3 regions of the Oleiphilus sp. HI0067 genome follow, and region 2 is predicted to be linked to each of the others. Evidence: riboswitches for the same ligand, from Rfam matches in the RefSeq annotation. Region 2 holds a riboswitch; each other region holds the start of a gene.

Evidence for each region. Region 2 has a riboswitch for cobalamin ahead of A3739_RS21135 (TonB-dependent siderophore receptor). Riboswitches for the same ligand answer to the same signal wherever they lie in the genome.
Region 1: another riboswitch for cobalamin. It lies ahead of A3739_RS00805 (ribonucleoside-diphosphate reductase subunit alpha); the one in region 2 lies ahead of A3739_RS21135 (TonB-dependent siderophore receptor).
Region 3: another riboswitch for cobalamin. It lies ahead of A3739_RS31505 (cysteine-rich CWC family protein); the one in region 2 lies ahead of A3739_RS21135 (TonB-dependent siderophore receptor).

Annotation. Positions count from the first base shown of each region.
Region 1 is NZ_LWFI01000047.1:2,173-12,684, reverse strand. It holds gene A3739_RS27895 (prenyltransferase) at 1-189, opposite strand, end outside; gene A3739_RS00865 (cold-shock protein) at 324-533, opposite strand; gene A3739_RS00860 (hypothetical protein) at 939-1,178, opposite strand; gene A3739_RS00855 (hypothetical protein) at 1,371-1,646, shown strand; partial or broken gene A3739_RS00850 (antibiotic biosynthesis monooxygenase) at 1,743-2,051, opposite strand; gene A3739_RS00840 (ABC transporter permease) at 2,467-3,318, opposite strand; gene A3739_RS00835 (ABC transporter permease) at 3,328-4,194, opposite strand; gene A3739_RS00830 (ABC transporter ATP-binding protein) at 4,214-5,296, opposite strand; gene A3739_RS00825 (extracellular solute-binding protein) at 5,379-6,452, opposite strand; gene A3739_RS00820 (DUF2750 domain-containing protein) at 7,085-7,468, opposite strand; gene A3739_RS00815 (VF530 family DNA-binding protein) at 7,461-7,721, opposite strand; gene A3739_RS00810 (Yip1 family protein) at 7,995-8,606, shown strand; cobalamin riboswitch at 8,770-8,991, shown strand; gene A3739_RS00805 (ribonucleoside-diphosphate reductase subunit alpha) at 9,156-10,512, shown strand, end outside.
Region 2 is NZ_LWFI01001333.1:56,633-67,144, forward strand. It holds gene A3739_RS21130 (hypothetical protein) at 1-160, opposite strand, end outside; gene A3739_RS21135 (TonB-dependent siderophore receptor) at 174-2,114, opposite strand; cobalamin riboswitch at 2,220-2,426, opposite strand; gene A3739_RS21140 (energy transducer TonB) at 2,547-3,407, opposite strand; gene maoP (DUF413 domain-containing protein) at 3,516-3,863, opposite strand; gene A3739_RS21150 (class I SAM-dependent methyltransferase) at 4,088-4,642, opposite strand; gene A3739_RS21155 (helix-turn-helix domain-containing protein) at 4,740-5,063, opposite strand; gene A3739_RS28275 (LysR family transcriptional regulator) at 5,359-5,679, shown strand; gene A3739_RS28280 (substrate binding domain-containing protein) at 5,686-6,246, shown strand; gene sucD (succinate--CoA ligase subunit alpha) at 6,308-7,180, opposite strand; gene sucC (ADP-forming succinate--CoA ligase subunit beta) at 7,180-8,349, opposite strand; gene lpdA (dihydrolipoyl dehydrogenase) at 8,453-9,892, opposite strand; gene odhB (2-oxoglutarate dehydrogenase complex dihydrolipoyllysine-residue succinyltransferase) at 9,909-10,512, opposite strand, start outside.
Region 3 is NZ_LWFI01001420.1:53,524-64,035, reverse strand. It holds gene hemN (oxygen-independent coproporphyrinogen III oxidase) at 1-649, shown strand, start outside; gene A3739_RS28350 (hypothetical protein) at 666-848, shown strand; partial or broken gene A3739_RS31510 (cyclic nucleotide-binding domain-containing protein) at 861-1,220, shown strand; partial or broken gene A3739_RS28340 (helix-turn-helix domain-containing protein) at 1,154-1,393, shown strand; gene A3739_RS22790 (TlpA disulfide reductase family protein) at 1,464-1,943, shown strand; gene A3739_RS22785 (AraC family transcriptional regulator) at 1,925-2,944, opposite strand; gene A3739_RS22780 (alpha/beta fold hydrolase) at 3,075-4,001, shown strand; gene A3739_RS22775 (hypothetical protein) at 4,759-5,094, shown strand; cobalamin riboswitch at 5,208-5,433, shown strand; gene A3739_RS31505 (cysteine-rich CWC family protein) at 5,595-5,816, shown strand; gene A3739_RS22770 (NAD(P)H-flavin reductase) at 5,829-6,602, opposite strand; gene A3739_RS22765 (LysR family transcriptional regulator) at 6,733-7,641, shown strand; gene A3739_RS22760 (DUF1852 domain-containing protein) at 7,796-8,803, shown strand; gene A3739_RS22755 (methionine synthase) at 8,830-9,858, shown strand; gene A3739_RS22750 (sulfite exporter TauE/SafE family protein) at 9,917-10,512, shown strand, end outside.

The DNA.
Region 1 (10,512 bases), on a different contig from region 2:
AGCATGTGCCAGAAGAGCTGCAGCAAATATTAGAATGAGGTCGATCAGTTTAAAACTATACCCAGCCTGATAAGCCAAACTTAACCCCAATAAAACACAGACTGGCGCTAAGATAAGAAAGGGTGGTCTGGTTGTTTGAATGGCGCTTTGTAGTTTCGAAGGGCTAGGGTTTTGTAGGTTGACAGACATGGAGGCTCATCCACTGTTTAAGAGTTTTAAACTCGTTACATGAGCTGTTTATATTAGATAAGAGATCAGTAGATGTTAAACAAAAAAGGCGAACCGTTTAGTTCGCCTTTTTGCTGGATCGTAAACAGTATTAATTACTGTGGAACGATGTTCTCAGCTTGTGGGCCTTTCTGGCCTTGTGTTACTTCAAAATCAACTTTTTGGCCTTCAGCCAATGTTTTGAAGCCTTCGCCTTTGATTTGACGGAAGTGAGCGAAAACGTCTGGGCCATTTTCTTGAGCGATAAAACCAAAGCCTTTAGTTTCGTTGAACCATTTTACTGTACCAGTAACTGTATTAGACATATCTATATCCTGAAAAAAATCAATTAAAACGCCTGTATGCGGCAAATGTGCTGGAAAAAACAAACTGGGCGTAACAACTGCAGGACGAGGAATACGAATAACAACGACATGTAGGATGTAAATACACGGTGTGTCTTACTAGCTGAGGCGAACTCTATACATACATTGATCAAAAGTCGATCAAAATTTTGTGTATTTTTATTCTTGCTCGTATACCCAATTATGGAACTAAAACGACTCAATAATTGGTTCGTTTCCTTTGATGCCAAAAACAAACAAACCCGCAGTAATCAAAGCCGTCGCAAGTGTCGAACTCCAAGCGATAAATTGAATAGCGCCACCCCATGCAGACCATTCCCCGCTTATGCCGTAGTAAAGAAGGAATAAACAGCCGCCACCATCTGACTACGCCAACATAAATGGGGTCATTAAACGCTTGCCTTTTAGTGAGGCTTGTAAGCCCATGAAGTAACCAACGCATAATGCTAAATAGGCCCAACCCAGCATACGAATAAACATGTAGCTATCTTGTGCAGGAAACCCGAATTGCTCTAAAACAGACGCTGGAAAAAGTAAGAGAGGGATGCACCAAACCAACACGGTGCCAAGAATTTTAAAGATAAGAACTTTGCTGAGATGACTCATAAATAAGTTGATCATTGGTTAGTGATTAAAGTGATCCTATGAGATTTGCATAAGTTTTTTAGCTTCAAAAAATAGAAATCCGGTTTCGCTTTCTTTGGAGGGAAGCTTGTTGAAATAAAACGAGAAGCAATTCACTTGCGATTTAAATAATAACGATTATCATTTGTATTCCTGTAAATAGGAGAAGATACGATGGGATATTACATATATGCGTGGTTAGAGGAAGGAAATCCGAACTTAGAGATCGTCGACGCTGAGTCAAAGCGAACGTGTATGAGGTGGGCCTACTCTGAAGCACGTCAGAAAGGAAACGTCGCAGATAAGAATGAAATTCAGAAGTTATTTCGGCAGCTATTGCTACTCACATGTCAGCAAGAATTGAGTAATTGCCGGGTGTTTGGGATGCAAGATGTATTTGGCGACCCCGAATTAATGCTATTGGAAAGGATTGATCGCTGTGGATATTAACTCAGCTATGTACATAGCTATATCTGCCACTTGGAGTTTAAGGGATATGCAGTAGACTGCTTTTCGATATCAGTATTCTAGTTGTGTGATTACAAGCTAAATAACGGCTGCAAAGCACTCTAATTGAGGAGGACTGACATGTAGCTCTTTTGAAGATGGGCCGCCCGCATTTGCATGCGCTTTACGAAAAGCTTCAGATTTGGTCCATGCGCGAAATGCTTCTTCCGACTCCTAAACTGCACGTGATGAGATCAAGGTGTATTCTTCGGTAGTTTCGCCTTGCAGTAAATTAAACGATTTAAATCCTAGTACCTCGCTTAGAAAGGAATCGCGATTCTTCCAGATCTCGATAAAGTCTTTCTCACAACACAGTTTGATTTTGAAGCGGTTCATTGCGATGTACACGTTTGTACTCCTAAGCTATTTATTAAGGACAAAGACTACGCCTTGTTATTGGTTGAGGTGAAGTTCTTTTTGAAGTTTGTTGGTGAGGTTTAAAGAGGCTAAGCGATGTGACTCGCTGAGATAATAACGCAGCTCTTCTTCATTTTGACGGTCGGTGCATTGAATCCACTTCGTTCCTCGATTCGCAAAATAGGGAGCAGGTCGGTAACCACCTTTGTGCTGTATAAATTGAAAATCTAGTTCGGAAGTCTCAAATGAAAAGGTAGGCGTTTTGTTTGCCCCATTCCAACCTCCGATTGCGAAAAGTTCTAAACATGAGCGCCTCCCCATTGCATACCATAGTTCGTGCAGGGTAGATTGGCGCAAAATCGATTGAACTGGTTGTAGGTCATATGGGTATTTGGATCTCGCAGCCTTATTTTTCTTTCTGAACCAAAATACTAATCAAGGCTAGGAGGGCGGACCCTAACATCAGAAATAACGACACAGCGTTTAAGACTGGTGTCGATCCTTCTTTAAGTCTGTCATACATCGCGATAGTTAAGGGGGCATCAGAGCCGACTAGCATGAGTGTTGTATTGAAATTTTCAAAAGACATCAAGAACGCGACAACGCCTGCGCCGAGCATGGCTGGCCTGAGGTAGGGTAAGGTAATAGTACGTAATACTTCAAAGCGACTTGCGCCTAGATTGTAGGCGGCTTCCTCAAGTGATCTATCAAACTTTTTCAGCCGAGCCGAAATAACTAAGGTCGCAATCGTAGTTATAAAGGCGAATTGGCCAAGCACTACGAGTAATAGCCCTGGTCTAAGGAACTCAAGATCCCACCCAATATGATCTTCAACTCCGTTAGCAAGCGTGTTTGAAAATACGAGAATAGAGATGCCGAGAATGACGCCCGGAATAACCAGAGGCAGCAACAACAATATGTATGCGAATTGTTTGAAGCGAAACTCATAACGTTCAAATAAAAAGGCATTGCTTGTGCCGATCGCAATGCTCAGTCCAGTCACACAGCATGCAACAAAGAATGAAACGCCAATGCCGTTCATTAGGCTACGATCATGAAATAAGCCTAATTTAGGTTGGGTATCGTTAATAAACCAATCCCATGTAAAGCCTTTCCATGGTAGTGACGGAAACAGGGAGTCGTTAAAGGCAAAGCTCGCGACGACCACTAATGGCGCAATGAGGTAAACAAAAAATAGGAAGATATAGAGCTGATAGCTCCAGTTGTAGCGATTTGATCTGGGTATAGTAGGAAGCATATAAAGTCCTTAGCTTTTCGCTACTGTCGAAGCGAGCGTTTGTCCGGATAGCTTCAAACCAAGCCACACGATGGTGGATGAAACGATAAGTAATAAAAAACCAAAGGCAGCGCCGAGCTCCCAATTAAATCGGGTAATAAACTGGGTATAGATCTGACCGGTAAACCACATACTCGATTTACCTCCGAGTAGAATTGGTGTGAGGTAATTACCGAGCGTTAGCATAAATACGACAATGCAGCCGGATATTATGCCCGGCATTGAATGTGGGATAACGATCTCTTTCAGGATAGAAAGCTTACTGCCGCCAAGGTCATAACCCGCTTCAATTAAGCTGTCATCTAAACTATCTAAAGTGCTTACCAACGGCACCACCATAAATAACATGGAGGTGTAAATTAAGCCCATCATCACGGTGACATCGTTGTATAAAAATTCGATTGGACCGTCGATCAGTCCAAGCCACTGCAGAGAGGAGGAGATAACTCCAGTTTCTCTGAGAAGGATCATCCAACCAAAGGTGCGCACTAATTCGCTAACCCAAAACGGCAACAGGCAGAGTAAAAATAAGATGCTTTTGGTTTTTCCACGCAACATCTTAGCTATGTAATACGCTACGGGAAAAGCAATAATTAGTGTAAGCACTGTGGCAAGTATCGACATAAATGCCGTTCTCGCTAAGGTATTCCAATAGAACGGCTCAGTAAAAAATTCTGCATAGTTTGCCAAGCTCGTTTCATAGGTTCGAGGGGCAACTTTTTCTCTAATCGATAAGAAGAACATATCGATATGAGGGATGATCACAAGTAAGCCTAGCCAAAGTAAAAAAGGACTAAGCAGGAGTATCAGGGTGAGTCGTGTCTGGCTTGAGTTCATTTTATCTTTCCTAAAACGCTCAAGCTTGGTTCGTAAATACTTTGGCGATATCTGCTCGCCAGCTTAATGATAGTTTGTCGCCTGCCTTAAGATCTGAAAACTCACCTGTCTGAGGTAGGGAAACAATAATCTCTTCCGCATCGTTGTTGGTCATGATTGCGCGGCTCTTAGCACCGTCGAACAATACACTCTTTACAGATGCCTGGAGTTGATTATCCGCTGTAGTTTGCTCTTGTCCCAATGTGATGGATTCGGGACGAAGATAGATATTCACTGTTTGTCCGATTTCAAGATTGCTTGTCGTTTGGGTTTGAATCGATAAACCGCTCGTGGTGGTTAGTGTGGTGCGTTGAGAATCTTGTACGCTGACTGTAGCCTCCCAATGGTTACTTTCTCCAACAAAGTCGGCGACAAAGGGCGTTTGTGGTTCATAGTAAAGTTCTTGGGGCGTACCGACTTGTTCAAAGCGACCATGATTCATGACCGCAACTTGATCAGACATAACAAGCGCCTCTGACTGGTCATGCGTGATGTACACAAAGGTGGTATCAAACTGGCTTTGTAGTTGTTTTAGTTCAACCTTCATATGCTCGCGAAGTTTTAGATCGAGTGCTCCGAGCGGTTCATCAAGAAGAAGTACGGAGGGGTTGAGAATCATACAGCGTGCAATGGCAATACGTTGTTTTTGCCCGCCAGATAATTGATCAATACGTTTACTTCCTGCGTCTGGCAAACCAATACGCTCTAATGAATCTTTTACACGCTGATCAATCTCGGCTTTCGCCACTTTTCTGCGGCGAAGACCGTAAGCAATATTTTCTGCAACACTCATCATCGGGAACAGCGCTAAGTGCTGAAAAACGAGATTGACAGGGCGTTTGTTAGGCGGTGTCGAAAGGACAGATTTGCCTTTAATTTTTATGTCGCCCGAGGTCGGCTCGTAAAACCCTGCGATCATTCGTAATAGCGTGGTTTTCCCGCAGCCAGATGGGCCAAGAATTGAAAAGAAGGAACCTTTGGGTATGGAAAAAGATACATCGTCAACGGCAGTAAATTTATCAAATTGCTTTACTAAGTGTTGGCATTCTAAATCGCAGGACATTCGGGCGTTCCACTACATAAAAAGAGAACGTCGAGGTCTTTCGACCTCGACTCATTGCTTAAAATAATAGTCGTCGTAGTGACTATTTAGCGGCGTTGATTCTATCGAGGGCTTTACCTTCCATCGTTTCTAAACCAGCAGGTACGGTCGGGTACCATTTAATATTATCGATGTCAGCTTGGCTGAACGATGCTTTGAAGCGTTTTTGTAACTCGGGGTCTACTTCAACATCACCACCTTTAGATGCTGTGAAGTTACCTGCCACGTTCGTGATCATACTTGCGATTTTTGGTTGCATTACAAAGTTGATCCACTTGTATGCCGCGTCTTCTGCTTTGGTTTTACGTGGCAGCACAAAGGTATCGATCCAGCCGAGTGCACCAGAAGTTGGTGCAACGAAAGTAACGTTAGGTAGCTCTTTGTTTAGCTTCCAACCGCCTGTATCCCACGCCATTGCTGCAGTCGCTTCTCCAGAGCGGAGGAGATTCATGAGTGCATCACCTCCAGACCAGTACGTTTTAACATTGGCTTTACAAGAGATGAGCTTGTCAGTGACTTGATTGATGATGTCTTGGTATTTAGCTGTGTCGCCATATGCAGCAAATGGATCTAAGCCCATAGAGAAAGCAAAGCCAATCAGGGTAGGGCGCTTCAAACGATAAGAAACTTTACCCGCAACATCCGCGCTACATAGGTCCGCATAGTCTTTAACGCTTGCTGCCATTTTTGTATCAAGAACTAAGCCGCTAGTACCCCAAATATGCGGCACACCGTATACATCTCCGTCGAACATCGTGGTATTTTTTGTCGCTTCGAGCATGGAATCGATAAACAAGCTATTGTCGATTTTGCTCAAGTCAATCGGCTTGTAGATATCAAACTCCGCTTGCGCACCTGAAATACGATCTTGGCTTGGTTGCGCAAGGTCGAAACCAGATCCACCTGTCGCACGCAGTTTAGAAATCATATCTTCGTTGTTTGACTTAGTTACCTCAACGTCAATGCCAGTTTCGGCTTTAAATTGTGCGATAACTTCATCTGGAGCATATCCGCCCCAAGTTAAGAGCCGAAGCGTTTCCGCACTTGCGAATTGCGACGCTCCAAGCAAGATGGCTGCAGATACTGCACCAGTGGTAAGTTTCTTTATTGCTTTCATTCTGGATATTACCCCTTTTTATCGTATTGATTGCAGCCTCAATCGGTTGCTAGTAAAGACGACGCATCCGTGTTGGGAGGTTTCCCTATACAGCATAAGACACAAATGAAGCGTCGTGCCGAACTATAGTCGATAACATAGACAGTTTTGTGACAGCGAAAATGCGGTGATAAAATTATTGGAAAAGATTATTACTTGTGGAGTTCGTGACTATTGGTAGTTTAATTCATCTGAATAAATACATTAAAGGAGGTATCTTTTGGAGTATGTCTAGGCAGGGACAAAAAAGGGGTATTAAGAGTCGCCACTATGGCTCTTAATTTGGTAATGGCCGTACTTAATGAAACTAATTTTTTGGGCTTTGAATTCATTGCTTGTGCTGTCCATATATTGGATTACGACTCACCGCCTGAGCCGGGGAAGAATAAATCAGCAAGAATTAATTTTCTTGATCATAAAGTGGCTGGACTGCTTATTTAATTTATCTTCTTCCGTACAATCGTGCAGTGCGAAGCAGCAGTGAATCAAGCGATAGCAGTGATTTCGATAGTCTAAGTAGTCATCAGCAATGAGTTCTTTCCATTGGCTAAATATATTTTCTAGCAAGGGGATTTCGGATGATATTTGCATGCTTATAAGCTCTTAAGTGCGTCTTCAATTTCATGTTTAAAATCGGTGGCGTCACATACCCATACGCTTGTATCAGCACCTGGGAACACACCAATTTCTATCTTTGCTTGATCTAGCTCTTCAGCAAGGTCATCAATAAACGTATCAACAGGAATCGCGATGGCCGTTACCTCTTGATCAAACTCAGAAATAGCAACGGCAGCTTCTTTACTCGGCCACATTGGAAGGTAGCTAAACGCGTCTTCTTCATAGTTGATCGTAATAAAGTCTTGCTGAGCATTAATTAATACCCAAAGCTGTTTATGCTCTAATATTTGTTCGATGGTGTAATCGTAGCGATCTTCAGGTTCCATCGCGCTAAGTTGTTCGAGGCTTTGTTTAGTCATGTTTTTTCCAATTTTCCCAAGGCGAAGGGGATGGGGTGTTAAAAGTAGACAAATAAAGCTGTTCTACTTTAGTACGAGCCCATGGCGTGCGACGCAAGAATTTTAGCGATGATTTAATCGATGGATCTTTCTTGAAGCAATTGATACTGACGCGGCTCGCTAATCCATCCCAACCATAATGCTCATAAAGTTTTTCTACAATCGTAGCCAGCGTGATGCCATGAAGAGGATTGTTTGGTTGTTCCTGACTCATGTGAGTGTCGTTTTCCTTTTGTTGAATGCAAAACACTATAGTTAAAAACAGCCGGTTCGTTGAAATTGCCTAGATTTTAAGTGGCGTAGAGGTCTTGCGGCAAGTGATGCATGAAATCGCTTATGCAAGAGGGAATTAGCATAGTTAACTAAGTGCTTGTATTCCTTTAGCGTCTAAACAGCATTTCTTTAAGTAAAAGTGATCTAAACAAGTGAATCTGATTGCGACTATCTTTATGTACTGTAAGAACGGAGCCCAGCGGAGGAGCTAACTATGTTGCTTTCACATATGTTTGGATTGGCCACTCACCCTACTAGAGAGTGGCAAGAAATCAAAAAAGAGCATTCCATGCCGACAAGGATCTTTGTCGCGTACACCTGCATATTGGCCGCCATCGGGCCTCTGTGTGCTTATTATTCTACCACTGTAGTTGGTTGGACAATCGGTGATGGGGCCGTCACGAAGTTGACCGCAGACAGCGCATTCCTCTTGTGCGGGTTAACATATCTAACGATGCTGCTGGGAGTATTTTTTATTGGCTACATGATCGACTGGATGGCTCAGACCTACGGAGCTGAGCATGACGAGCAAGCTGCAAACGGAATTGCACTCATGGCATACGCATGCACGCCTCTGTTTTTAGGTGGTTTTTCGCTGTTATATCCTGTCTTTTGGGTCAACGCCTTAGTATTTGTATTTGCTGCCGCATGCGCAGGGGTTCTTCTACACAAGGGTCTTCCGATCGTGATGCGTATTTCAGAAGATAGAGCGTTTTTCTTCGAAGGGGCGATTCTCGCAGTCGCGCTCGTTTATCTTGTCTCAACGCGTGTCGCAACGGTAATTATTTGGTCGTTGGGTATAGGGCCAGAATTTATTGGCGGATAATAGGTAGAGACTAAATCGAGCCGCAAATGCTCTCATGAGATTTGCGGTTTTTTTATACCTAAGATTCGTAGCCGGCATTGTTTTAAACAATATATTGTTGTTTGTTATTAAAAATGCCTATATATTGTGTTTTGCATTGGTTCACATCTACTAAATAGACACGTAAGAATGTCTCTGAATTAGTTGTGCTAAGAGAGAATCTGGTGAAAATCCAGAACTGACGCGCAGCGGTAATTGGGAACGAAAGCGACATAATGCGAAGCAAGATAGCTACACGCATTAGGCACTGGAACGTAAAATTCTGGGAAGTCGTCGCTGTAGGATAATCGTTAGATTTAACACACGCCCATAAGTCCGAAGACCTGCCAAAGCAACCCATTTATCACAAGATAAATGGGCTTTCATACCTTCGCGACTATAGGGTGATCGAAAGACAGCATTATTGGCAATGGCAGCTTTATTGGTTGTCTCACTGTGTGTGCTGTTCATATAGATTTTTATGGCGAAGGGTTATTGGTCTAGTTGACCGAAACGCGATGAGAATTAATTATGACAACTCCAAATGCACTCTCTGATCCTAATATCAAACCAGTCTCAAACACTTCTAATTTCCAGCTTAAAGTGATCAAGCGCGATGGGACTCTCGATTCATATAATAGTGACAAAATAGCAGTCGCAATCACCAAAGCAATATTGGCCGCAGAGGATCATGATCATGCGGATGCAAGCCACGTTAAGCAGCTTGCCGATCAGATTGTAAGTGGTATTCATGGTCGCTTTGAAAAGCAATATCCATCTGGCGGCTCGATCAATATCGAGGATATACAAGATCAAGTTGAGCTAGGCTTGATGCGCCAAGGGATGCAGAAAGTTGCACGGGCTTATGTTTTGTACCGTGAGGAGCACGCTCAGCAGCGTAAAGATCAACAGCCTAGCGAAGAGGCACATCCTCACTTCAAAATGCAACGCAATGATGGCTCTGAGGCGCCATTAAACATTGGTCGTATTCGCGCTTTGATTTCTCAGGTGTGCAGAGGCCTTGAAGGCGTTGATGCAGATCATTTATTAGATTCGAGCTATCGCAACCTGTATCACGGCATTAAAGAGGAAGATATTGGTACAGCGCTTATTATGGCTGCGCGACCTTTGATCGAGTCAGAGCCGAATTATTCGTTTGTTAGTGCAAGGTTGTTGTTGGATTCGTTAATGAGCGAGGTGGGTAAGGCATTGAATGTTTACTTGCCTGCTGCGATAGAAGATGCGAGTAATGCGTATGCTGAAATATTCGAAGCGGGCATCCGTTTTGGCATTCAAGAAGAGCTTATCGATTCTAAGTTAGATTCCTTCAATATAGAGATGCTTGCCGATGCGCTCAAACCAGAGCGTGACAACCAGTTTACCTATTTAGGGTTACAGACTTTATACGATCGTTACTTTATTCATCATGAAGAAACGCGTATTGAATTGCCGCAAACCTTTTTTATGCGAGTCGCAATGGGGCTCGCGCTAAATGAGGATGACCCTACAGCCCGTGCAATTGAATTTTATGACCTCTTGTCATCGTTTGATTATATGAGCTCAACCCCCACCTTGTTCAATTCCGGAACGTTAAGACCTCAACTATCATCGTGCTATCTGACCACTGTTCCAGATGACTTGAGCGGTATATATGACGCTTTGCGTGACAATGCCTTGCTCTCAAAATGGGCAGGTGGATTGGGTAATGATTGGACTAATGTTCGCTCGCTAGGCGCGCACATCAAGGGAACTAATGGCCAGTCTCAGGGGGTCGTGCCGTTCCTTAAAGTTGTAAATGACACGGCTGTTGCAGTGAACCAAGGCGGTAAACGCAAAGGAGCCGTTTGTGCATACTTGGAAAGCTGGCATTTAGATATCGAAGACTTTC
Region 2 (10,512 bases):
ACTGAACAGCGCTTGATGTAAAGTCTGCTGATACCGTGGAAATTACCGCGCAGTCAAAACAGTCGACAGAGTTGTCAGTTGAATCACTACTTGAACATGCGCCAAGAAATGCCGAAATAGATACTAATGCGGTCGCTTTTATTAATTGTCTAGCATTCATTTTTTCAGTTCCTTTAATTGAAGGTATAGCTATAGGTTAGGAAAGCTCGTCGTCCCGGACCCGGGTAACGATTAAAATCTTCGATTCTTTCGTCTGTAATATTTACTAAGGAAAGCCTTGCGTTGTGCTGACCCAAACGGCGCTCGATACTAACGTTAATCTGTTCATTTGTTGGCATCTCTGCAGACGCACTTCGATCATAATAACCACCATCTTGGCGTTGATACTCCAAATTTAGCTTGTAGTCGAACACCGACAATTCATTTGAAATAGTCGCGGCAGATTCATACACGCCAGCGAGAGAGTTCCCCTTAAAAGCTGGGATATCAGACGTGTCTTCACTACTTTGCAAAGTCGCCCTTAACCCAGCTTTCCAAAATTCAGTCAATAGAATGCTCCCGTCTACTTCAAGACCATATATCTGCGCACTTGCAGCGTTTTCAGCGCGACCTATTCCGCGCGAATCGAAAATAACGACAATCGCATCTTTTAGTGATCTGTAAAACAAGGAGGAGTTAAGGTTGGAATTCCCCTGCAAAAACTGCAACCCAAGTTCCGCGTTGGTTGCATACTCTTCGACCAGCTCGTCATTGCCTAACAACGAACCGGTGTCACCAAACAATTCGCTAAGTTTGGGCGGACGGACTTCGTGAGAGAGGCTTGCGGTGAGTGCGAGGGATGGAAAAAACGTGTAGCGCAGGCCGCTGTAAGCAGCGTAATAAGATTCAGTATTACTAACTGATTTTGGAATATCTTGATCGTCTTGCAAATAACGAAGACCAATCTTACCGGTTAGTTGTAAGGTACCCGCATAATTTAACCATTCATCTTGAGCAATCAATGATGTTTGCATGCGCGATGCATCCGTAGACGTGTTCTGAATAAGGTCTTCGTTTTCATATTTTTCAAAACGTAGCAGTGCGGCAATATTGAACAAATGATTACCCGAAGATAAAGCCCAGTCAGTTTTAACGCCTATATTAGATGACTCAGATTTCTCTAGATTTGCAGACAGACCAACTTTGTTTTCAGTGTCGTCATAATCGCCTTTCAACAGCGAACCATAAATCTGATAAGACGCTTTTAACCTAGTAGAAAGTTCATGATTCAACTTACTTTGAATAGATAGGGTTTCAACATCATATGTCGCCGAATTATCTTTGGCGTTTCGCGCAGTCGGCACGCCCTTAGAAGACTTCGAGTAGCGAACTACGTTATTTGCATCTAAAGACTTAGAGATATCTGTGACCGCAGATAAATGAATCGCTCCTTGCTCGTATTGTGCGTTTTGACGACGCTGTACCTCATCATCGAAAGGATTGTTAGGAGTCTGCCGATCATTTAAAAACTCATAGTCGTTGTCGCTAGAAACATACTCTGCATTAACAAGATAATTTGTATCTCCAGAATGAAAAGCAGAGGTCAACGCGCCGAGCTGGCTTTTGAACGATCCATAGCCCGCCCTCACAGTATGATAAGGCTTCGCAGCACCTTTTTTGCTTACGAGATTTATTGCACCACCAATTGATGACACGCCCAACTGCGCTGGGGTATTACCACGATATATTTCTATTCTCTCGATTGAGCTCAATTGAATATTGCCAAGATCAACAATTCCTCCGTGCGCATCATTCAATAACATGCCGTCGAGAAACACATTAACTTGTGCTGCACTAGACCCACGGATACTCACAGTCGAATAAGAACCTATCCCACCTACTTGACGAATTTGAACGCCACTCTGATCAGATAACACATCCGCGACATTAGAGAACTCATGACCAAACTCACTAGAACGAATTACTGTTGTATGACTTGAAGTATGCTCGGTATTGATATGATCGGCATCAAGCTTAGAAGCTGTCACCACAACGGTTTCATGCTCGACGGTTTCCTCAGCAACAGCAAACGTCGAAACAAGAAGTAGAGAAAGTAAAACTAAACGTAGACCCACGCACTTCACCAGCAATCGCGCAGAGAGAGAAGCAAAGAACAGTAATGGTTAACGAGCGACAATCTAGTTCGTTAGACATCAGTCCCAAATATCGCCCTCCGCAATATCTAAAAAATCACTTCAGGCCGGTCTCCGGGCTTACAAGTTGTCATTCGACTTAGTCGAACGGCCTTCCCATGCTTTACTGCACAGTGGCGAGGATGCCGACTTAACTTGCTTACCGTTGCGGGGGCAGCGTTGGACTTCAACCAACTTCCCGTTTCACTCGCTCACTAGATTTAGTGATTGAGCACCTCAAGCAGGGCTGCGACTTTACGCAGTTCACATTTTCAAGTCAATTGATTTATTAAAACTGGGGCAAGGAGTGACGGGACTAATGAAGTAACATGGTCGAGTGTACGAAGATCAGAACTGCAATGAAGAGCAAAACGTTTAGTCGAGCCTAAACGAGATGGGTACAGTAACATAGCCTCTCAACGAAGCTTCAGCCGCATCAGCAGGAGAGAAGCTCCAGCTTTCGTAAATAGTTGAATAAGCGGCAAAATCTAAAGCCGATACATTACTCGATTCTAGAATCTCTACGTAAGTCACCGAGCCCGTAACATCAACATGCACTCCTAATAATACATCCCCTTCCCAACCACGCCTGCGCGCTAAGCTAGGATAAACTGGTCTGGGATTTGAAGGGCTACCTAGCACATAAGCTGGCGATCTAAATTGCTCTTTAGGCTCTTCAATTTTCTTGACCGGAGCCTTCTGCTCTTTTTGATCTTGTTGAGGCTGCTCTTTTGCTTTGCTTTCGGCAACTTTATTAGCAGGTTCACCCTTATCCGAATGATCACTGATGCTCGCTTCGGATTGCTTCGCAATTTTCTTCTTGGATGGAGCAACTGTTTGAATAGTCTCAACCGGTGATGATTTAGAAGGCTCGCTTTCTAAAATGGCTTCCGTTGACTTTTGAGGTTCGGGTTCGACAACCGGTTTCTCGACAGGCTTCACCACAGGATCGGGTTTCGATTTAGGGGTAAGATCTTCCTGTTTTGGCGATTCTTGACTGGCCGACAAGGGTTCAATAATAGACTCAGGAGTGGGTTCTAAAATGCGTTGAGACAAGGCAACCCGGTACGTTGAATTATCGACGATATACGCCTTAGGCCCTAGCGCATACGAATAGAAAACGATCGCTACCAACAGATGAACAATTACCGCTGCGGCAAACGCCGTCAGAAATCCCGCATTCGGATTATTCCAAACGATTTTTGGCTTCCGATAATTGATGTAGTTTTGCAACATAACCGCTCAAGCAAATGAATTTTGAGCGGCGAACTATACAAAAACACCAATTACGAACGCAAGACGTTGACCCAAAGCACCATACTTTGGTCTGTATCTCAGGCTGACTTAACTCAATAAGTCTTTAGCGTAAACTCTGCCTTCAGATGATGCTAAATTTCCACTTGATGCAAAGCTAAACACGCAGCGTTTACGACCAATAAAATCAGCGTACTTCATCCAGACTTTTTCAAATTCAGTCTCGGCGTCGCGTTCACCGCGGCACACTGCAATCAGCTGTTTTTGAGCCTTTCCCTTTGGCTCTATTTCTCCGGCAATAAGACTGTTTGCGCAGCAGCCTCCTCGTGTTAGTAGTTCTGACTCATTACGAGAAAAATTCCCACTGCGACTAAATCCATGTGGAAAATTCTTGTCGTCACGAAATGCCTTACCCGATACCAAGCTTTTATCTAGCATCGCTTACTCCCTTATATTTATAGAGCTCTTCCCGCTCAAATTATTGTTATACGCTGACTACTCCCTAGCTGCCTCGTATTCTCAACGATCTAAACTCCGATTGATGTGACGAACATTCAATACGGCTACATGTGGCCACATTGCACAATAATCTTTACAAAAACTTTACAGCGGCAACAAATGTGGACAGCTCAAAAAACAAACAAATTTCGTGCCGACTTCAGTTATGAAACAGAAGCTTCACCCATATAGACGAAACCCGCGAAAGACGGCGTTTTAGGAACGTTTATTTTAGAAAGCTCACTTATTTGAAAACCCGCATCACTAATCAGAAGATCAATAGAGCGATTAAGCTGACAGCCGCCGGCTAACCTAGACCAAAGGGGATTAATTCTGTTTTGCCACTTTTGAACGTTTAGATCTGCAGAAAGACCGTGCTCACAGAAAAGCAGCTTGCCATTTGGTTTCAATACGCGCCGCATCTGTGCAAGTGCTGTCCTCGTATCCACAATGGTGCACAAGGTAAAAGTAAGAAGAACTGTATCAACACTTTCATCATCCAAAGGAATTTGCTCGCCAGGCAAGTCTAGCCATCGCCAGTCAATTCCGCTCTGGACTACGTTACTCTTAGCCTTATTACGCATTCCTATTGAAGGTTCTAGCCCCCAAACAAACTCAACAATTTTTGGGTCATAAAATTGTAGATTAATGGCGGAACCTGCACCAACTTCCAAGACGCGTCCAGAACACTTCGGCACGATTTGGCTTCGGAGCTTCATGATCTGAGGCGAACCGCAGGCGCAATTAATTAGGTGAGGCAATATGTATCGTTCATACATAACATTTTCTTATTTTTATCAGAGATTTCGCTAAATATTACTCTACCGCGTGACGCGATTCCTCGATCAATTCATCGCGTTCTTTAGCGATTCGGTCAAGCAAGCCTTGAGGTGCATTCGTCGCTGAGTCATGCTTGCCGCTCCAACGGATCATCTCGAGTATAACTGGCATGAGATCTACACCTTTTGGCGTCAAGGTATAGATTTTTCGGCGTTTATCAGCCGGATCGACCTGTTTATGAATCAGCCCGTCCTGCTCTAACTGAACGAGCCTCGCACTAAGAATATTTGTGGAGATATGTTCATCACTACTCTGTAACTCAGAAAAAGATCGTTTAGACGTAAAGATCAAATTTCGCATCTGCAAGATAAACAAAGCGCCCTAGCCCTTCAAAAGTGTTAAGAGGTTTTCGATGACTAAACACTCGGCTATCCGTAACGAGCCTATGCTCAGTTAGTCCTGCAAAGCCTCCTAATGGCAATGATTCTCTCGCTATTATTTCCATCTCGATCTCCTGGTTAAAACGTTTTTCCTATCAATATGGAGAAAATACAGACCACAATTAATTATATATACGCATAATTGAGTAAAACAATCTCATTTTTGACAACAATTATTCGCCATAAGATTTGATAAACAGACCGACTTAAACAACATGCTAGTTTTTCTAGCTGTCATTGATTCAGGTAGTTTTACTGCAGCTGCTGAGAAATTAGATATTCCGAAGGCAAATGTGAGCCGAAAGGTGTCCAAACTCGAAGACAGTTTTGACGTGACGCTTTTAGAGCGCTCAACGAGATCGCAACGACTAACGGAAGTGGGTTATCAATATGTCGATCATTGTAGGAAAATCCAGCAAGAGATTGACATAGCAAACTTCTCTATCTCAGAGATGAAAAACGAATTTGGTGGGCAACTCCGTATTGGAACATCGATATCAATTGCAAACGAAATTCTAAGACCATCGTTATCATAATTCTTAATGTACTATCCTGATATTGATGTAGATCTTCGTCTTATCAATCAACGCATAGACTTAATTGAAGGTGGATATGATTTATTGATACGTGTTGGAAAACTAGATGACTCGGGTCTTGTTGCGAAATCGCTTGGTTGCGCAAAACGTTATATTTATGCGAGCCCAAGCTACCTAAAGCATAACGCACCACTCAAAGATCTCGATGATCTAACAGAACACAACATACTCCTGATGTCACATCTTGCTCATCGCAATCAAGTCGATTTTTATAAACAGAATTCAAACAAAACCAAACTTACACTCAGCATCAAACCTAAACTACTCGTTGATGAGTTTTCGATTATTAAACAGGCGGCGATAGATAGTCTAGGTATTGCGATACTGCCAAGTTATATGTGCAAAGAGGAGGCAAAGGAAGGAAGCGTTGTGCGCGTGTTAAACGATTGGAAAATGTCAGATATAGGCATATATGCATTGTTTCTAAAACACCGAAACAAACTTCCGAAGCTCAACGCATTTTTAGAGCATGCCTCTAAGATTTTCTTAGAAGTACTAGAACAGTAAAAATCTAACTCCTCAAAATTAAAAAAGGAGGCAAGAGCCTCCTTTTTTAAACCTTAAGAACTTACCAACCAGTACGTTCTTTAAGTGCTTTACCGATGTCTGCGAGACTCTTAACCGTAGTTACGCCAGCTGCTTCTAGCGCTGCGAACTTATCATCGGCAGTACCTTTACCGCCAGCGATAATCGCACCAGCATGTCCCATACGCTTACCCGGAGGAGCAGTAACACCTGCGATATATGATACAACAGGCTTAGTTACATTCGCCTTGATGTACTCAGCAGCCTCTTCTTCTGCAGTGCCACCGATCTCACCGATCATAACAATTGCTTCAGTTTGAGGGTCGTTCTCGAACATCTCAAGAATGTCGATAAAGTTTGATCCTGGAATCGGGTCACCACCAATACCTACACAAGTAGACTGACCAAATCCGAAGTCAGTCGTCTGCTTAACTGCTTCATAAGTCAACGTACCTGAACGAGATACGATACCAACTTTACCTGGAAGATGAATATGACCAGGCATAATTCCGATCTTACACTCTCCTGGCGTGATCACACCTGGGCAGTTAGGGCCGATTAAACGCACGCCTAATTCATCACACTTAACCTTAGCATCAAGCATATCAAGCGTTGGAATACCTTCTGTGATGCAGACAATTAGCTTGATACCGCCATTCGCAGCTTCCAGAATTGAATCCTTACAGAAAGGAGCAGGGACATAGATAACAGATGCTTCCGCGCCAGTTTGCTCCACAGCTTCGCGTACAGTATTGAATACAGGCAAACCTAAATGTGTTTGGCCACCTTTGCCTGGCGTAACACCACCAACCATGTTGGTTCCGTACTCGATAGCTTGCTCAGAATGGAATGTACCTTGCGATCCAGTAAAGCCCTGACAGATTACCTTCGTATCTTTATTAATTAATACACTCATTACGCTTGACCTCCCGCCGCTGCGACTACTGATTCCGCTGCGTTGGTAAGGCTTGTTGCAGCAATAATATCAAGCCCACTTTCTGCAAGTGTTTTAGCACCAAGTTCAGCGTTGTTGCCTTCTAAGCGAACAACTACAGGAACTTCAACACCGACTTCTTTTACTGCGCCAATGATGCCTTCTGCAATCAGGTCACAACGAACAATACCACCAAAGATATTTACCAATACGGCCTTTACGTTGCTATCAGAAAGAATAATTTTGAATGCTTCAGTTACACGCTCTTTAGTTGCACCACCACCAACATCAAGGAAATTTGCTGGAGCGCCACCGTGAAGCTTAACGATGTCCATAGTGCCCATCGCAAGACCTGCACCGTTCACCATACAACCAATGTTGCCATCAAGGGCTACGTAATTGAGTTCCCATTCAGCCGCGTGTGCTTCGCGCTCATCTTCTTGCGAAGGATCGTGCATTTCACGTAACTTCGGCTGACGATACATCGCATTACTATCAATGTTAATTTTTCCGTCTAGGCAGTGGATGTTGCCCTCAGGAGTAATTACGAGAGGGTTGATTTCTAACAACGCTAAATCGTAATCATGGAAAAGTTTAGAAAGCCCCAAAAACAACTTTGTGAACTGCTTAATCTGATCGCCAGCGAGACCAAGTTGGAACGCTAGATCGCGTGCTTGGTATGGTTGAGCACCTACTAAAGGATCGATTTCTGCTTTCAGAATTTTTTCTGGCGTTTCTTCTGCAACGGTCTCAATCTCAACACCGCCTTCGGTAGACGCCATGAATACAACGCGACGCGTAGAACGATCTACAACAGCACCAAGATAAAGTTCTTGGTCAATATCAGTACAAGACTCAACTAAGATCTTACTCACTGGCTGGCCGTTTTCGTCGGTCTGGTAAGTCACCAAGTTTTGGCCTAACCATTTTTCAGCAAAGGCTTTGATCTCTTCTTTGCTATCGACGAGTTTTACCCCACCCGCTTTACCACGCCCACCGGCGTGAACTTGCGCTTTAACGACCCACTTGTCGCCGCCGATTTTGTCAGCAGCGGCTGCAGCCTCTTCCGCTGTATCACAGGCATACCCTTGTGATACTGGCAGTCCGTACTCAGCAAAGAGTTGCTTTGCCTGATACTCATGTAAGTTCATAGCTTATTCCGTTGTATTAATGAGTGAGCGGCAGGCGTACGACTAACACCACAAACCTGCCCCTAGTTAACACCTATACTTATAGGCGAATCTAAATTATGTATTATTTGCGTTTCTTTCTGTTTGCTACGTGAATAGCGTGTCCTGAAACAGCTAAAGCCGCCTCGTGCACAGATTCAGAAAGCGTAGGGTGCGCAAACATTGTCAAACCAAGGTCCTCAGAACTAGAACCAAATTCCATCGCGATCACAGCTTGGGCAATAAGTTCAGACGCGCTAGGTCCAATGATATGCACTCCTAGAATGCGATCCGTTTCTTCATGCGCAAGAATCTTAACCATTCCCGCCGTCGCGTTTGTCGCCATCGCTCGGCCGCTTGCAGCAAAAGGTGCAATACCAACATTGTACGGAACGCCATCAGCTTTGAGCTGCTCTTCATTTTGACCACACCATGCTAGTTCTGGGTGCGTATAAATAACACCCGGAATAATATCGTAATTGACCTGCGTCTTTTGACCAGCAATACGCTCGGCAACCATGACGCCCTCTTCAGAACCTTTGTGCGCAAGCATTGGACCGCGAACAACATCACCGATCGCATAGACACCGGGCACATCAGTCTGGCAATGATCATCAACATAGATAAAACCGCGCTCATCCAAATTGATACCACTATCTGGAGACAACAAACCATCGGTAACAGGAGCTCGACCAACTCCAACGATTAACTTATCGACTTTAAGTTCTTGATCGCCTTTAGCATCTTTGTACTGAACGTTCACGAGACCGCGCTTAACATCTGTACCTTGAACCATAGATTTAAGACGAATATCGAGGCCTTGCTTCTTAAACTGCTTTAGCGCTTCTTTTGCGATTTGTTGATCAACAGCACTCAAAAACGTGTCCTGAGCTTCCAGAACCGTAACTTCCGATCCAAGACGAGCCCAAACGCTGCCTAGCTCAAGGCCAATAACGCCTGCGCCAATCACACCAACTCGTTTTGGAACTTCTGTGAATTCGAGAGCGCCCGTTGAGTCAACAATATACCCCTCAGTTATAGGGGCTGGCGGAATCTCAATAGGCTTAGATCCCGTTGCGATAATAACGTTTTCAGCCTCATAGCTTGAAACCTTCCCACCATTATCTGTCACTTCAACTTTCTTACCTGCTAGCACTTTTGCAGTACCGTGAATGGACGTTACGCCGTTCGCCTTAAAGAGCATACCAACGCCACCAGTAAGGTTTTTAACGATGGTTTCTTTACGACCCATCATTTTTGGCACGTCTATTTCAACATCGTCTGCAGAGATACCATGAATATCGAAGTCGTGCTTAGCTTCCTCATACTTATGAGATGACTCTAAAAGCGCTTTGGAAGGGATACACCCAACATTTAGACATGTCCCACCAAGAACAACCTTTCCGTTGTCACTGGTCCATTTTTCAACACAAGCAGTTTTTAGCCCCAACTGAGCCGCACGAATCGCTGCAACATACCCACCAGGGCCTGCGCCAATGACAATAACGTCATATTTATTTGACATAATTTTCCCGCCTGAATTAGATATCTAAAAGAATACGTGCTGGATCTTCGATCAACTCTTTGATCGTTACCAAGAATTGCACAGCTTCCTTACCATCGATCATTCTATGATCGTAGCTAAGTGCTAGATACATCATTGGCAGTATCACAACTTCACCGTTGACCGCCATAGGACGTTCTTGGATTTTGTGCATACCCAAAATCGCAGTCTGCGGTGGATTAAGAATAGGCGTTGACATTAACGACCCAAACACACCGCCATTAGAGATAGTGAACGTGCCACCTGTCATCTCCTCGATCGTTAACTTGCCATCGCGAGCCTTACCACCAAATTCCTTAATCGAAGATTCAATTTTCGCTAGGCTCATAGTGTCCGCATCACGGAGAATTGGTACAACCAAACCTTTCTCTGTTGATACAGCAACACCAATGTCTTGATAGCCATGGTAAACAATGTCATTACCGTCTATCGAAGCGTTCACTGCAGGGAATCGTTTGAGTGCTTCAGCCGCGGCCTTCACAAACAAAGACATAAACCCTAGCTTCGTTCCGTTGTGTGTTTTCTCAAATAGATCTTTATACTGCTTTCGCAAATCCATTAACGGCTTCATGTTGACCTCG
Region 3 (10,512 bases), on a different contig from region 2:
AGATAGAATGCCTGCTCAGCATTTGATCAATGCAGAAGAACTTCCATCGAGTGCAGAGAAGATTCATATTCTCAGTGACAGTATTGTTGGCTTGGGTGATGAAGGGTATAGCTATATCGGAATGGATCACTTTGCTCTGCCAAGCGACAGCTTAGTGAAAGCACAAGAAAACGGCTCGTTGCAGCATAACTTCCAAGGTTACTCTACGCATGCTGAAACAGGCTTGATCGGCCTTGGGGTGAGCGCTATCTCTAAGGTGAATCACAGCTTTAGTCAAAACGTGACTAAAATATCTGAGTACAGAGAGCAGTTAGCAAATGATGAATTACCGCTCTACAAAGGACTGATTATGTCGTCTGATGATATCGTTCGATCAGACCTTATTCAGCGGATTATGTGCGGTGAATTTATTAGCAAGGCTGCATTTGGTAACGAACATTTGATTGACTTCGATACATATTTTAAACGAGATTTAGAAAATCTATCTCAGTTTGTCAAAGATGACTTGGTGCTGTTAAACAATGACGGCATCCAAGTGACCGAACTTGGTCGCGTATTTTTAAGAAATATTGCGATGACGTTTGATCATTATTTGGCAAGAGGAGAACAACAGAATGTTGAAATACCTCGATACAGTAAAACAGTATAAATAAAAACGAGCGGTTATGGATCAGGGAATAAGACTAGCTACGATTAGCGACTTGAAACGTGGTGAATGTGCGCTTGGAAAGTTGTGTTTACCAGTAGGTGTGAATCCTGCTCAGATGGCATCGCTAGAAGAAATTGTTGATGCGGGAAGGGTTTACCATGAAGGTGAACGCGTCTACTCAGAAGGTCAAAATTTTTAGTATGTCTATGCGGTTAAATCAGGCATGTTCAAAACTGTGCTCAATGATGGCCAAGGTTCGGAGCATATCGCAAGCTTCCATCTTCCAGGTGAACTTTTCGGACTAGATGCGCTGCACCAAAATTCGCATCCCTCTAGTGTGATTGCGCTTGGGACATCTAGCCTTTGTGCTATCAAATATTTGAAGCTCGAACGACTTGCGTTGCAAATTCCTGGCTTACAACACCACTTGCTCTCAGTACTCGTAAAGAAGTGCAAAGCGGGCACGAAAAACAACAATAACACGCGGCTGATCAGAAGCTTGCAACCTTCTTGTTTACTTTATCTGCTCGTTACAAAGAACGCGGATATTCTGATACGCGCTTTAATTTAATGGTGCCACGTAGAGATATCGCTAATCATCTTAATCTTGCTCCGGAAACCATCAGTCGTTTGTTCAAACGCTTCCAGCGAGACGGGTTGATTGATGTGAAGCGAACCGATTTGCAGATTCTTGATTTACCAGCACTCGGTGTGCTCGGCGGCTGCAACCAAATGTGCGTCTAAGCTCTGTTTCATTTGAACCAATGCTTTATCATTAAGTCTTAGGACATTTGGTATCGCATTGGTAATGAGAATGCAGCATCTCATTTTTATTTTACTTCTTCTAATTTCCTCAATCTCACGGGCCGATTTCGTAGCAGCGCCTGATTTTCATCTTAAAGAATTAGCTAACGACACGATGCATCGGTTGAGTGATTACCGTGGTACGGTTATCTATCTCGATTTTTGGGCGTCGTGGTGTGGGCCTTGCCGACAATCGCTACCGGCGCTAGATCGCTTGCAAAAGGAATTCTCACCAGACGACTTTCAAGTGATTGCGATTAACTTAGATGAAGACTCAGCTGAGGCGCTTGGATTTCTAGCGGATTATCCGGTTGACTATACCGTACTGACAGAAAAAACAGGAAAGACACAGCGGGCATATCACTTGGTCGGTTTACCTTCCTCGTTTCTTATAGATCAACGAGGAGAGGTGATTGGTTCGTTTCAGGGTTTCAAGCCTGATCACATTCCGAAAGTAAAAAGAGCGGTGAACTATCTCTTAGAGGAATGATCCTTACGATACTGCGAAGGACTTCGTTCACTCCAGCGCTTAAAGGCATGATTAAACGCGGCGGCTTCTTGGTAACCCAGTTTCAGAGCGATTAGCTCAATACTTAATTGTGACTCGCTTAACCAGCGTTTTGCTTTCTCGAATCTCACTTCATCCAACACGTTCTGAAAGCTGCTATCTTCGTCGCTTAACTTTCTGCGTAAAGTTCGTTCTGACATACCAAAGGTTTGAGCAGCTTCCTTGGCTTTAGGAATGTCATAACTAAACATCAAAAGATAGTTCTTCAATGCATCAGTGAGCGTTTCTTCTTTTTGACTTGATTCGAACAGAATCTGCTCGCATTGCTCACGATACATGTCGAATGCGTTTTTATTCGCTTGAGGGAAGGGCTGTTTCAGTAGCGCGGTTGGAATCAGTATGCGATTGCTTTGCATGCCAAACAACACTCGGCAGCCGAAAGCTTTTTCAAACTTAATACGATCTTGTTTTTTTGGCGTGACAGTCAGGTGAACTTCAACGATTTGAAAATCGATTCCGTTCATCATATAGATGTCACGGACGAGCTTCGCGCATCCTGCCATGTCGCGGTACAAAACAAATTCGCGCACATCTTCGGGAAGCATTGCGGGGTCGAAACGTAGTGACGAGTTATCAGTCGCCAAAGAAAAACTCATTTCGCCGAACATATAGCCCATAGATTGGTAGCGAATACCCATCTGGCAAGATTCATAGCCATCTTTACAGCTGCTAAGTAACATTGCGAATGGGCCGTAGCCAGCAGGCCCAAGGAAAGGACCGATTTCGAGGGCGATGAGAGGGTCGGGATTTAATTTGACTAAGTCTTGATAGACTTCAAGCTCTTTGCTGCGTGTGATGCGCGCTTGCGGATCGATACGATCGACGTTTAGTCCGTTGCTATTTAAAACAGCATCGCTGTCAAAACCCAGAGACTTAAAAAGCTGTGCGGTATACGATAACCCTAATACTGATCTCGTTGGCATAATCTTATTATTTGGCCAAATTTATCAACTTGAAGCGCAGCTTACCATAGAGGGGCTAGGAGCTGTCTACTAGGATGCGTGCGAAAAGTACAAAATAAATACAAATAAACTGTTCCATAAGGAAGATAATGTGAAGAAGGTAATCATTTTTCTCGCTGCTGTGTTAATTGTTTTGATGGGAGCGAATGCCCTATTTTTAGAAAAGCGTGTTGAGTTTAGGGCGTGGGCACTCAACATGGAGGCCGAAAAAGCTGGTCTCGTTCACGAAACAATTGAAGTAAACGGTCAGCAAGTCACCTTATACGATAATAACGCTGATGCCCCAGTTCTAGTAATGTTGCATGGTTTTAGTGGTAGTAAAACGAATTGGTTGCGTCTAGCGCAGCAGTTCGGTTCGACGTATCGTGTGATTGTTCCAGATCTAATGGGGCATGGTGAAAACAAGCAAGATCTGAACGCGAGTTACCATATTGCTGATCAAGTTGCGTTTGTGAATGCTTTGATGGCGAAGCTAGATATCAAGAAGTTCCATTTGGTGGGCAATTCTATGGGTGGCGCTATCTCATCACTTTACGCAGCCCGTCATCCAGATCAAGTGTTATCGGTTACCTTAATCAGTCCAGCAGGTGTGCATACTCAGCCTTCGCAGATGGACGAAATTCTCGAGCAAGGGAGCAATCCTTTGATCGCAAAAACTGAACAAGACTTTTATCGGGTCTTAGAGTTTGTCATGGAAGTGAAGCCATTTATTCCCGATGCGATTGCAAAAGCGGAGGCTGAAATAGCGGTGTCTCGACTAGCGATCAACGAAAAGATTTTTAAAGACATTCGTTCAGACCTCACTAAAGGCTTAGACAAAGAATTCGTTAATATCACCGCGCCAACCCTAATCATTTGGGGAGAAGGAGATAAGGTGATTAGTGCCAAGAATATTGATGAATATGCGGCGCTGGTGAAGAACTCTAAGAAGGTTGTATTGCCTGGTATTGGTCACTTAGCAATGGTTGAAACACCAGAAAAAACAGCTGAACTAATGCGAGACTTTATCGGTAGCTAGACTCAAGCATTGATGAAATGAAGCCGCTATTGGGAAACTAGTAGCGGCTTTTTTTGTTTTGTGAGTGTTGTCTACGGTTAGGCATAAGTGGTTGTTGTTTTTAGAGGGTAACATCAGGCTCATTCTTCTGTTCCTGTCGGCGCTGGCCGACGGCAAGTCAGGGTCTTTGTTTCGCCAAAGACCCCAACACCCCAAAGGCGACCCGGATCGCTTACGCGCTCAACGCGATTATCCCTTCGTTCCATTGCGTCATTCCGGACAGCGAAGCGCGACAAGGTGAATTGCGCAACGCGCAAGAGAGGGAGCCCTGGGGTATCCGGAATCTACTTTGCGAATGCATGAAAATAGACAAGAGCAGACCTTGGCGGCTCTCTGAACACAATGCCCGCTTCAATAGGAAAGCGGACCTTCAGTCAGGAAAGAAATCTTGGTTTGCGGGCATTCACTTTCATGAGAAAGCGGTCATTCCAATTTGGTAGAAATACCTCCTAAACCGTCATTAGAGATCGGTTTAGTATTTGGCCGAGTTTTCTGGTCTAACTTTGACCTAGTTCAATTACCTAAACAGACATTGCAGACCTGAAAATCGCTTGTTTTTCGATGTGTGCTTAAAGATAGAAGCGCACTAAATGACTGAAGCTCAATGTTAGTAATAACAAAATGATCTTATCACCTGAGTACTTTTGATACTAAGGCATTCATAGTCGACTAAACTGACATAGACCGCTGATTAATATTCGGATTGTGGAGGAATACTATGTCTTGCTCAAACACTTCATCCCACCCTGATCACATTCATGGCCCAAACTGTGGACATACTGCGATTCGTCATGGCGATCATATCGACTATATTCATGACGGGCATCTACACCACCTTCATGAAGATCACTACGATGAACATACCATCGAGGTTAGTGACGCTAATCCAGATGGGTGTAAGCCTTTACACTCCTGCGGAGATCATGTTCATGGTCCAGGTTGTGGCCACGAAGCGGTGCCTCATGGAGATCACATAGATTATTTAGTGGATGGCAGGTTACACCACGTGCACAACGGGCATTGTGATGATCATGGTCCTATAGAACTGGTATAGATAGAGTCACAACGCTTCTTTAATTTGAATTGCTGAGTCATGGCGACTAGTGCTCCACTAGTTGCATAATTAGGCCAGTAAACTTATATTCAGTACCGCATTGGTTCACGCCTACTAAATAGATGCCTTAGGGTATCTACAGGTTGTGCTAAGAGGAAATCTGGTGAGAATCCAGAACTGACGCGCAGCGGTAATAGGGAACGAAAGCGACACGATTGGTATCTCATATAGATTAAGATCAGGCACTGGAAAGAGCTCCGGGAAGCCGTCGCCGTAGAAAACTAAGCTCAGCTTATTTGCCCTTAAGTCCGAAGACCTGCCAACGCAGTTCATCCACAAACTATTGGGTGAACTTTCATGCCTTCGCGATCATGAGGTATAGAAAGACAGGTTTTAGTTGCCTTAAGCAAGCTTAGTGTTACCGCTTATCTTGCCTCCTGTAGTTTCTTCTTTTTTCGCAAAGGACCGTTTACCGAGTTCAATTTGCGTTGTAAAGAAATATGCCGAACCATGAAGAAATCAAATGCCCCCGTTGTGGATCACCCTTTGAATGTAAAATGGGATCAATCACAATTTGCCACTGTAGCGATGTCCACTTATCTAGAGAACAAATGGCGTTTATTTTGGAACATTGGCAAGGCTGCTTGTGCCATGCGTGTTTGCTTGAGATTAAAACATTGTTACCAGAGAACCCTTCCTATAGGGCAAGGGCGTTGAACTGAACTGTCCAATTCCTAAATTGCTATTCGTCGTTCTCTAGGCGCGTATTCAAAAACATCGGAGTAGCAATTTGCTTCGTTAAGGCCTTTGGATTCAAGTTTATCGATAGTGCCGTATACCATTTGGGGCGATCCGCATAGATAAACCTTGGTATTGTCGAGGTCTTCAAAATCATGCTCAATCACCTCATAGATATAACCGGAGCGGCCATTCCATTCACTATTTTCTGTTTCTAAGATCGGCGTAAAGGTGAGGTTCTTATGTTGTTTTGCCCAGCCTTGAAATTGGTTTAGCAGATAGAAGTCGTCGATATGTCTATTCGACCAATAGATATTGATCAGTGCTTTAGGTTGTCTTGTAAGAGCCTCTTCGGTTAAGCATTTAATCTTCGCGATACCTGATCCCGAGGCGATCAATAGATGCCTTTGATTAAGGTTGGTTTGCAAAAAAGCCTGCCCCATCGGTAAGGTCACGGACACTGATGCCCCATCGATAAGACATTTTGTAAGGTGTTTCAATATTCTACCGGCTAACTCACTACCATTCTGAATATACAGTTGTATTCGACGAGCTTGGTTTGGGTCGCAACGATTCGCAATGGTATAAAAAAACGCTTGTGGTTCTCCATCATCATTTAGATCGAGTTCCAGCTGCAGATACTGCCCTGCATGATAATTCAGCGAGGTGCCGACGGGAGAAAGTAATTCAATCTCTAGGGTATCTTTGGTCAAGGGTTCTGCGCTCAAGACCTGACATTCGTGCGTAACTTTATTCGCAACTTTGTTCATATCAAAGCCATCATTACTATTTCAATAATCGAGTTCTAGCAAGTTTAGAGGACTTTTATGATGAGTAAAAATGGTATATTTTCACGTACCGATTAATATTTCTCATGCATGATGTTTGCTGAACTTAACGATGATTGAACGTACTCACCTTAGAATTCTGCACGCCGTTGAACAGAACGGATCATTAACGGCGGCTGCTAAAGCGCTTTGCGTGACGCAATCCGCTTTAAGTCACACGATGCGAAAGCTGGAAGATAATCTCGGCGCCGAAATTTGGTTTCGAGAAGGGCGCAGTTTGCGTCTCACTCAGTCAGGTCGTTATCTATTAAATATCGCGAATCGCGTGCTTCCCTTGCTAGATCATGCTGAAGAAAAGCTCAAGCAAATGGCGCAAGGTGAGCGAGGCACATTGCGAATTGGTATGGAATGCCATCCTTGTTATCAATGGTTGTTAAAAATCGTTTCTCCGTTCTTGGATGCGTGGCCAGATGTGGATGTAGATGTAAAACAGAAGTTCCAGTTTGGTGGTGTCGGCGCACTGTTAGATTACGAAATTGATCTATTGGTGACGCCAGATCCGTTTTATAAAAGCGGCCTAAATTTCACCCCTGTATTTGATTATGAGCAGGTCTTGGTTGTGCCTCGGGGGCACGATTTAGTTGGATGCCAATATGCAGAAGCAGAAGATTTAAGAGACCAGGTTTTACTGACCTATCCGGTCGCCACTGATCGACTCGATATTTATAGCCAGTTCCTTAATCCGGCGGGTGTCGTGCCCAGACTTCACAAAACCAGTGAGACGACCGAGATCATGTTACAGATGGTCGCTTGTGGGCGCGGTGTGGCTGCTCTGCCACGTTGGTTAGCAGAGGAGTATTGTAAAAAGCTTCCTTTAAGTGTGGTGCGTTTAGGTAGAGAGGGCATTGCCAAGCAGATATTCGTGGGGACGCGTGAAAGTGATGGCGATATTAAGTATCTCAATGCATTTATTGAAATGGCACGTGGCTACGAATATCCGATATCAACCGGTAAAACCTAGGTTTTTCGCTAGGTTCTATCCTCTCGCTCCAATTAAGTATGATAAAAACTCATAAAATAATGAAATAAAATCAATTTTATTCATGATTTGATCTGGGTATAACTATATACAGTTTTAAATGCGGCATAGCATGTATACGGGAGGTCAGGTCACCATGAGTAAAGGGTTTACATACACAATTAAGACAATTCAGTTTGATGAACACTATCGTCCATCAGACGGTACTCGAATCACAACTAATTTCGCAAACCTGGCGAGAGGTGAAAGCCGTAAAGAGAATCTGCGAAACGCCTTGAGAATGGTGGATAGCCGATTCAACGCTCTCGCTAATTGGGACAACCCAAAAGGTGATCGCTATTCAGTTGACTTGGAGATTGTATCGGTCGACATGGATATCGAAGGAAATGGTGAAAAATTTCCATCGATAGAAATTCTCAAGACTTATGTTGTTGACCGCCTTACGAATAAGAGAATTGAAGGCATTGTAGGGAATAACTTCTCATCTTACGTTCGGGATTATGATTTTAGCGTGCTGCTTTTGGATCATAATAAAGACCAGGATCATTTTAGTATTCCTGATAACTTTGGCGATCTACATGGCAATCTATTCAAAGATTTTATCTGCTCTGATACTTACAAAAAGAACTTTAACAAGCTGCCTGTTATCTGTCTGAGTGTGTCTGATAATAAAATTTATCAACGTACAGAAAACGGTCATCCTGTCTTAGGCATTGAATACTTACCAAACGAATCTTCTTTGACTGAACAATACTTCAAAAAGATGGGCTTTGAAGTGCGTTATTTTATGCCACCAAACAGTGTCGCGCCGCTTGCGTTCTACTTCTTTGGCGATTTGCTTAGCGATTACACCAATCTAGAGTTGATCAGTACCATCAGTACGATGGAGACCTTCCAGAAAATCTATCGGCCTGAAATCTACAACGCTAACGCGGTGGCGGGTAATCACTATCAGCCAAAATTGAAGCATTCAGATCATTCCTTAACGCAAATTGTTTATGACAGACAGGAACGTAGTCAGTTAGCCATCAAGCAAGGGAAGTTTGCTGAGGAGAATTTTATAAAGCCCTACCAGAATGTTCTAGAAAAATGGTCGGCAAACTTTTCCCCATCAAACGATGTTTTACAAAACCTAGCCTCGTGATTGGCCTAAAAAGACGGAAATTCATGATGAAAAAATTATTACCTACTTCGACGGCTGGTAGCTTACCCAAGCCTTCATGGTTAGCGGAACCTGAAAAACTCTGGTCACCATGGAAGTTGGAGGGAGAGGACTTAGTCTCCGGTAAACAAGATGCACTTCGCGTTACCTTGCAGGAGCAAGAAAATGCAGGAATAGATATCGTGAGTGATGGTGAGCAAACGCGTCAGCATTTTGTAACGACTTTCATAGAGAGCCTGAGCGGCGTTGATTTTGATAAGCGCAAAACGGTTAGGATTCGAAATCGCTATGACGCGAGTGTGCCGACTGTTGTTGGTCCAGTGAGTCGCCAGAAAGGAGTGTTTGTTGAAGATGCGAAGTTCTTACGCAAACAAACCAAACAGCCAATAAAGTGGGCGCTTCCCGGTCCTATGACGATGGTGGACACGCTTTACGATGAGCACTACAAGAGCCGTGAAAAACTGGCTTGGGAATTCGCCATTGCCTTAAACAAAGAGGCTAAGGAACTCGAAGCGGCTGGTGTTGATATTATCCAGTTTGATGAGCCTGCATTTAACGTCTTCATTGATGAGGTCAACGAATGGGGCATTAAGTGTTTAGAGCGGGCGATTGAAGGTCTGAAATGCGAGACCGCTGTACACATTTGTTATGGCTATGGCATTAAAGCCAATACAGACTGGAAGAAGACTTTAGGTTCGGAGTGGCGACAGTATGAAGAGACATTTCCATCGATACGAGAATCTAATATCGATATTGTTTCGTTAGAGTGCCATAACGGTCGCGTACCGGTTGAGGTTCTTGAACTTATTCGAGGCAAGAAAGTGATGGTCGGTGCCATTGATGTAGCAAATGAAACTATCGAAACGCCCGAAGAGGTCGCTGAGACTTTGCGAGGCGCTTTGAAATATGTCGATGCAGATAAGCTCTATCCGTGCACCAATTGTGGCATGGCCCCATTATCCCGAAAAATTGCAAGAGGAAAACTTGAAGCCTTACGCGCTGGTGCCGATATCGTCAGACGAGAATTGGCCGCTTAAAAGTCAAAACAATTGTGAGCAAACCTAGATAAACCACTCAAAGCAGAAGTAGTCACTGATGAGTATCATTGAATTTTTAACACAAAACTTTCCCACCTTTTTAGCCTTGTTAGCGACAGGAGTATTTGCTGGTATCCTTGCCGGATTATTAGGCGTTGGTGGCGGAATCGTCATCGTACCTGTATTGTTTTTCTTGTTTCAGAGCTTTGGCGTCAGTCCCGAGTCTTCCATGGTAGTGGCAACTGCCACCTCACTGGCGACGATCGTGCCTACTTCAATCAGCTCCATTCGGTCTCATCACAGTAAAGGTTACGTAGATTTTGGTCTGCTAAAACGTTGGGCCATATTCATCTTCGTTGGTGTGTTGGTGGGCAGCTGGCTAGTTACGCGCGTCGATGGTACGTGGTTGACAATGCTATTTGGTGTGATCGCGACCTTATCCGCGCTCAATATGTTATTTAGAACAGGAAAGTCAGCGTTATTTACAAGTTTGCCGGGCAAAGCTGGACAATCAGTGATGGGGACGTCCGTTGGGTTTTTTAGTTCCATGGTTGGTATCGGTGGCGGGACAATATCTGTTCCTTTGCTTACGCTATACAATTATCCAGCCCACAAGGCGGTTGGTACGGCTGCGGCGATTGGTCTTATCATATC